Linked DNA regions of Maricaulis maris. Each later gene encodes a partner of the first gene's protein in a complex. Links are inferred from orthologs where the notes say so. Each region holds a gene or a part of one and is shown on either strand. Other genes may lie near its edges. The genes, in order: AAA969_RS05740 and dnaG.

Region 1 (3,139 bases):
GTGAGCTCCTCGAGAAGCGCAATGCCGAACGCGCAGCGGAAGCGGCTGAAGCTGGCAAGACGATCGATGGCGAAAGCTTCGTCATGATCCGTCAGGCCGGTGAAAGCGGTCAGCTCTATGGTTCGGTCACCTCGCGTGACATTGCCGAGATCGTGTCTGAAGGCGGCACCAAGGTTGTCCGCTCGCAGATCGCCCTCAACGCGCCGATCAAGACGCTCGGCCTGCACGAGCTGAAGATCAAGCTGCACGCCGACGTTTCCGTGACCGTGACGATCAACATCGCACGTTCGCAGGACGAAGCCGAACGCCAGGCCGCCGGCGAAGACGTGATCGCAGCCCAGGCTGACGAAGATCGCGCCATCGCGGACGCCCAGGCTGCCGAACTCTTCGAAGCCAGCGAGGAAGGCCAGGAACTGGCTGCCCAGCGCGAAGCTGCCGAAGACGCCGGTGCCGGCGAAGAGGAAAGCGAAGAGACCGACGCGTAAGCACGGGTAACTTCTCAGCTTTTAACGGATACGGGCCGGTCGCGAGACCGGCCCGTTTTCATTTGTGCTCCCGCCTCTCCGTTTTCCACACTTGTCCACAGCCCGCCCAAAGAGCTGTGGGCAATCACGGCCCGGGCCGTCTCAGGGGGGTGTATCCCCGGCGTGCCTTCTGTATCCCAAAGGCATGACCACTGCTCTCCTGCCTTACGAAGATGACCGCCAGACCGAGACGCTCGATTCGGCACCGCACAATCTTGATGCCGAACAGGCCTTCCTGGGCGCGCTTCTCTATGACAACGAGATGTTCCACCGGGTCGCCGACTGGCTCAAGGCCGAGCACTTCTATGATCCGGTCCATGGCCGCATCTTTGAAAGCGCGACCGATCTGATCGGCCGCGGTTCGCTGGCCGATGCCGTTGTCCTGAAGACGGTTTTCGACCGCGATGACGGCCTGAAGGATATCGGCGGCACCACCTATCTCGCCGTCCTCATGGAAGGCGCCGCGACCGGGAATGCAGCGGTTGAATACGCCCGCATCATCTATGAACTGGCGCTGCGCCGGGAGCTGATCCGGATCGGCAATGATCTCGCCAATGCCGCCAGCGCCGATGTCGAGGTTCAGGCGCGCGAGCTGATCCAGGAAATCGAGCAGCAGCTCTACAACCTGGCAGAAGAAGGCTCGGCCTCTCGCGGCTTTGTCTCCTTCAAGCAGGCGCTCGCAGAATCCGTCGAGACCGCGGCGGCCGCCTATGAACGCGATGGCGGCCTGTCGGGTATTTCCTCGGGCCTCAAGTCACTCGACGAAAAGCTGGGCGGCATGCACCCGTCTGACCTGATCATCCTCGCCGGACGCCCGTCGATGGGCAAAACCGCGCTCGCCACCAATATCGCCTTCGATGTGGCGCGAAACTACCAGTTCGAGATTCAGCCTGACGGGACCAAGAAGACGATCAATGGCGGCGTTGTCGGTTTCTACTCGCTCGAAATGTCAGCCGAACAGCTCGCCACCCGCCTGATCGCCGATTACACCGGCATTCCCGGCTACATGATCCGCCAGGGCACGATCGACGCGACCCAGTACGAGGAGATCCGCGACGCCTGCCTCGAGATCCAGGGCCTGCCGCTCTATATCGACGACACGGGTGGCCTGCCTATCTCCGCCCTCGCCGCCCGCGCCCGCCGTCTCAAGCGCACGCATGGCCTTGATCTGATCGTGGTCGACTATCTGCAGCTGGTGACCTCTTCGAAAAACCGCTCGGGGGGAAGCCGCGTGGAAGAGGTCTCCGAGGTCACCCAGAACCTCAAGGCCCTGGCCAAGGAATTGTCGGTACCGGTGATCGCCCTGTCCCAGCTCTCGCGCCAGGTGGAAAACCGCGAGGACAAGAAGCCGCAGCTCTCCGACCTTCGGGAATCGGGCTCGATCGAGCAGGATGCCGACGTCGTCCTCTTCGTCTATCGTGAAGCCTATTACAAGGAACGCGAGAAACCGCGCGAGGACACACCGGAATACCTCGCCTGGGAGGAAGAGTTCCGTCGCATCGAGAAGCTCGCCGAAGTGATCATCGGCAAGCAGCGTCACGGTGCGATCGGGACGGCAAAGATGGCGTTCGACGGCGCTCGGACGAAATTTACGGATCTGGAAACGCGTTTTGACGACACCCCGTCCTGACCAGCCCGACCGCGGCACTGCTGCCCGACCGGCTCCGCGACTGATCATCGATCTCGGGGCCATCCGACGCAATTACGCCACGCTGCAATCCCTGGCCCCGACGGCGCATGTCGGAGCGGTTGTCAAAGCCAATGGCTATGGCCTTGCCGCGGCCGAGGTCGTGCCGACCCTCGCCGATGCCGGCTGCCGCTGTTTCTATGTGGCCCATACATCGGAAGCCCGCGAGGTCCGCGAAGCGCTCGGCGAGCGACCGGCGGACATCTTCGTCTTCAACGGTTTCTGGCCGTCCGAGCTGGATGAGCTGCGCACGCTGTCACTGTTTCCGGTGATCAATGACCTCGGTCAGCTCGAGGCGTTGCGGCAACAGGCACCCGATCTGCCCTTCGCGCTACATTTCGACACCGGGATGAGCCGCCTCGGGCTCGATGCCGACGAGACCGACGCGCTGATCGCCGATCCGACACGTCTGGACGGCCTCCATTTGCGCCAGATCATGAGCCATCTGGCCTGCGCTGACGCCCCGGACCATCCGCTCAACGCGCGTCAGCAGCAGCGTTTTGACCGTATCCGCCGGGCCTTCCCCGCCATCCCGGCCAGCCTCTCCAACTCGGCCGGAACAGTGTTGGGGCCGGATTATCACTATGACGTGCTGCGGCCCGGCCTCGCGCTTTTTGGCGGCATGCCACCGGTCGGTCAGCCCTCACCGTTTGAGCCGGTTGTCTCGATCGAGGCGCCGATCCTGCAGATCCGCACCCTGCGCGCCGGCGACACGGTCGGCTATGGCGCCAGCCTGACCGTTGACGGCCCGCGCCGGGTCGCAACCGTTGCTGCCGGCTATGCTGACGGCCTGCTGCGGGCTTTTGGCAATGGCGGCTTTGGCCGGATTGGCGAGGCCCGGGTTCCGATCCTGGGCCGGGTGTCGATGGATCTGATCTGCGTGGACATTGATGCCGTGCGCGCCCCCCTCAAGCCGGGAGACCCGGTC
Region 2 (3,229 bases), 1.0 Mb from region 1 along the record:
TGCGGCTGCCGACCACCCGCTTCGGGGATGGCAGCCAAGCGGTGACGCCCTCGGACTATCAATTCCTTCCGGTCGCCGAACGCGCCCGGATCGTCCGCAATCGCCATGTTGGTGACACCCTGCTGGTGGGGCTGAACGAGCGGGTGGACGGCGCAACGCAGAATCTGGCGCTGGCTGTGCCGCTTGAGGGCGGCGCGGCAACCCGCTTGGGGCTCGAGGATCCGGTGTCGCGGATCGAGGTGATCGGGCGTGACGGGCTGATTGTCACCCAGGGCGAGGACACGAGCTTTGTCACCGTGTCGCTGGACGGCGACGCGCCAATGATCGCGGACCGGTTCGTGCTCGAAGACACCGCGGAGTCGGAAAGCCGCAGCCATGCCTTCTTCTTCCGACCCGGCGGCGCTGACGGGGACGGGCTGGCCGCCCTGCCGCTCCTCGGTAGCGATGATCGCGAGGCGGACATGGTTTTCCTGCAGCGGGAGCAGGGCAGCTTCTCGCGAATCGGTCGCTTGCAGGCGCGGGCCCGTCCCGGGCTGGATGACGACTGTGTCGCCTCCTGCACGGACTGGTATGGCAATGCCCGTCCCATCTTCCTGCGTGACCGCATCCTGGCCCTGCTGGGCTATGAAATCGTTGAGGGTGTTCTGGGAGAGAAACGGGTCGAGGAAATCGGCCGGGTCAATTTCACGCCCGGACCGCGCAAGGATTGAGCCGGCGCGGGCCGGTGCCTGAGCGAATAAATCGACCAGCGGACAAATAAGGTGCATCATGTCCGCTTGGGTTTTTGCGGGCGGAGTTGTGCTTTTCCATGCGTCTCAATGAGGACTTCATCGACGAGATCAAGGCGCGAGTGCGCCCGTCGGACCTCATTGGCCGCAGCGTCGCGCTGAAGCGCCAGGGCCGCGAATTCGTTGGCCTGTCGCCTTTCAAGAAAGAGCGCTCGCCCTCGTTTTTCGTCAATGATGACAAACGCTTCTATCATTGCTTCGCCTCCGGCAAGCATGGCGACATCTTTACCTGGCTGGAAGAGATGGAGGGGCTCTCCTTCATGGAAGCCGCCGAGCGTCTGGCCGGCGAGGCCGGTCTGCGCCTGCCCGAGCCCGATCCGGAGAGCCAGCAGAAGACCCAGCACCGCAAATCGCTCGTTGAGTGGATGGAGAGCGCCCAGACTTTCTTCCTGAGGGCGCTGCGCTCACCGGCCGCCGAGGAGGCTCGTCGCTATCTCAAATCGCGCGGGCTGACCGGCGAGGATTGTGTGCGCTTCGGCATCGGCTATGCGCCGGAAAGCCGGACCGCGCTGAAGGACGAACTGGTCACCGCCGGTGCGCCGGTGGCCGATCTCGTCGAGTGCGGCCTCTTGATCGAGCCGGACAATGGCTCACCCTATGACCGCTTCCGCGACCGGATCACCTTTCCGATCCACGATCCGCGCAATCGCCTGGTCGGCTTTGGTGGTCGGGCCTTGTCGAAGGAGGCGCGGGCGAAATATCTCAATTCGCCGGAGACCCCGATCTTCCACAAGGGCTCGCTGCTCTATCGCTATCCCGAGGCGCGCAAGGCGGCCTCTGATCCCAAGCAGGACATCCGTGGCCTGATCGTCACCGAAGGCTATCTCGACGCGATCGCGCTCGCCCGCGCCGGGCTGGAGCACGGCGTTGCGCCGCTCGGCACTGCAGTCACCGAGGAGCAGATCCAGCTGCTCTGGCGGGCCGGCGGTGAGCCGGTCATGTGCCTCGACGGCGACAGCGCCGGGCGGGCGGCTGCCTTCAAGGCCGCAGACCGTGCCCTGCCGCTGCTGCAGCCGGGCAAGACCATGCGCTTTGCCTTCATGCCCGACGGCAAGGACCCGGACGACATCCTCCGCGAAGAGGGAGCCAACGCCCTGCGCGCTGTGTTCCGCGAGACCCGCTCGCTCGCCGACCTGATCTGGGAGCGCGAGGTTCTGCTCGAGCCGCTCGACGATCCCGATCGCCGGGCCGGCTTCCGGCGCCGGATTCGGGCCCTGGTCTCACAGATTGCCGACAGCGATATCCGCGAGGAGTACAAGCGCGAGTTCGATCAGCGCATGGATGCGCTTTTTGGCGCCCGTCCGCAGTCCGGGCAGCGCGGATCGCGTGGGCCGTGGCGCCCGGGCAAGGGTGTGCCGCTGGGGGCGACGGCTGAGCTCCGCAACAAGCAGTCACGGCGCTCCGATCCGACCTCCCGGCTGGGCCATCTCCTGCTCGTGGCGGCCATCGAATACCCTGAAATCGCCGCGTCGCAGGTCGAGACGCTGGCGCTTTTGCGGTTGGGACCGCTTGACACTCTGCGCGACGCCGTTCTAGACGCGTGCTCTTCTGGGCAGTTTGTGCAGACCGACACGCTAAGGGCCGAATTGGCCGACGCCGGATATGCGGCAGAGATTAAGCGGTTGGACGGTGAGCGCAGACCCATGCGGGCGGAACTGGGCGGTATGGAGGCGTCTCCAGAGGTGAGGGCGGAAGCTTGGAAGCGGCTCGCTCATGCCTATATGGAACGAAGCGATGCACAGACACGTCGTGATGAGGCGCGGGCCCGTCTGGACGAAGAACTCAAGCAGGCGGATTCGGAACGCTTTCGGCAGGTGGTAGATGCCTACCGGTTCGAAAGCTCTCGTTCCGAATCCTCCTGATGCGTATAATTCGAATTGCGCGCCCCAGGGCGGCGCGACAAGGGACGAATAAATGAGCAAATCGGCTGAAGCCAACGACGCTGCAGAAAACTCGGATGGTCCGCTCCTGGACCTGACGGACCAGTCCGTCAAGAATATGGTGAAGACCGCCAAGAAGCGCGGTTACGTCACCCATGACGAGCTCAATGCGGTGCTGCCGAGCGAGGAGTTCTCGTCCGAGCAGATCGAGGACGTGCTCGCCCAGCTTTCCGAAATGGGTATCAATGTTGTCGACAATGATGCCGAGGTCGATGACGACGCTGCCGAGACGCCGAAATCGGCCAAGGGCGCTGCGTCATCCGATGATGATGACGAGGATGACGAGGAAGAGGAGAGCGACAGCCGTGCCGTGGCCGGCGCCTCCAAGACCGCCATTACCGGTCTCAACACTCCCAGCTCTGCCGACCGCACCGACGACCCGGTCCGCATGTATCTGCGCGAGATGGGCTCGGTCGAGCTGTTGTCGCGCGAAGGCGAGATCGCCATCGCCAAACGCATCGAGGCCGGTCGCAATGCGATGATCCGCGGCCTCTGCGAAAG

What was found.
Region 2: the proteins of AAA969_RS05740 (region 1) and dnaG are in contact, whole or in part, in a crystal structure (PDB 2R6A), measured with the Geobacillus stearothermophilus proteins. The link is inferred for Maricaulis maris from one-to-one orthologs. Residues at the interface, in WP_033016901.1 of Geobacillus stearothermophilus: Ser13, Glu15, Ala16, Gln18, Glu91, Leu92, Asp94, Ala95, Val96, Pro97, Thr98, Ala99, Ala100, Asn101, Tyr104, Tyr105, Ile108; in WP_049624496.1 of Geobacillus stearothermophilus: Lys456, Leu457, Leu458, Pro459, Ala460, Asn463, Ala464, Leu467, Leu535, Leu536, Ile537, Ala538, Gln544, Glu545, Asp548, Tyr549, His552.

What each region holds. Positions count from the first base shown.
Region 1 is NZ_AP027270.1:1,241,406-1,244,544, reverse strand. What follows is about bases 89-2,911. They hold AAA969_RS05740 (replicative DNA helicase), read left to right. Parts: upstream 89-669; coding sequence 670-2,154; downstream 2,155-2,911. Other genes in these bases: alr (alanine racemase), read left to right, coding at 2,135-2,911; rplI (50S ribosomal protein L9), read left to right, coding at 89-485. Outside these bases: more of rplI, read left to right, coding at 1-88; more of alr, read left to right, coding at 2,912-3,139. UniProt on the Escherichia coli protein: The main replicative DNA helicase, it participates in initiation and elongation during chromosome replication. Travels ahead of the DNA replisome, separating dsDNA into templates for DNA synthesis.
Region 2 is NZ_AP027270.1:2,252,660-2,255,888, reverse strand. The notes cover bases 317-3,229. They hold dnaG (DNA primase), read left to right. Parts: upstream 317-808; coding sequence 809-2,650; downstream 2,651-3,229. Other genes in these bases: rpoD (RNA polymerase sigma factor RpoD), read left to right, coding at 2,703-3,229; AAA969_RS10685 (beta-propeller domain-containing protein), read left to right, coding at 317-710. In the rest of the region: more of AAA969_RS10685, read left to right, coding at 1-316. UniProt on the Escherichia coli protein: RNA polymerase that catalyzes the synthesis of short RNA molecules used as primers for DNA polymerase during DNA replication.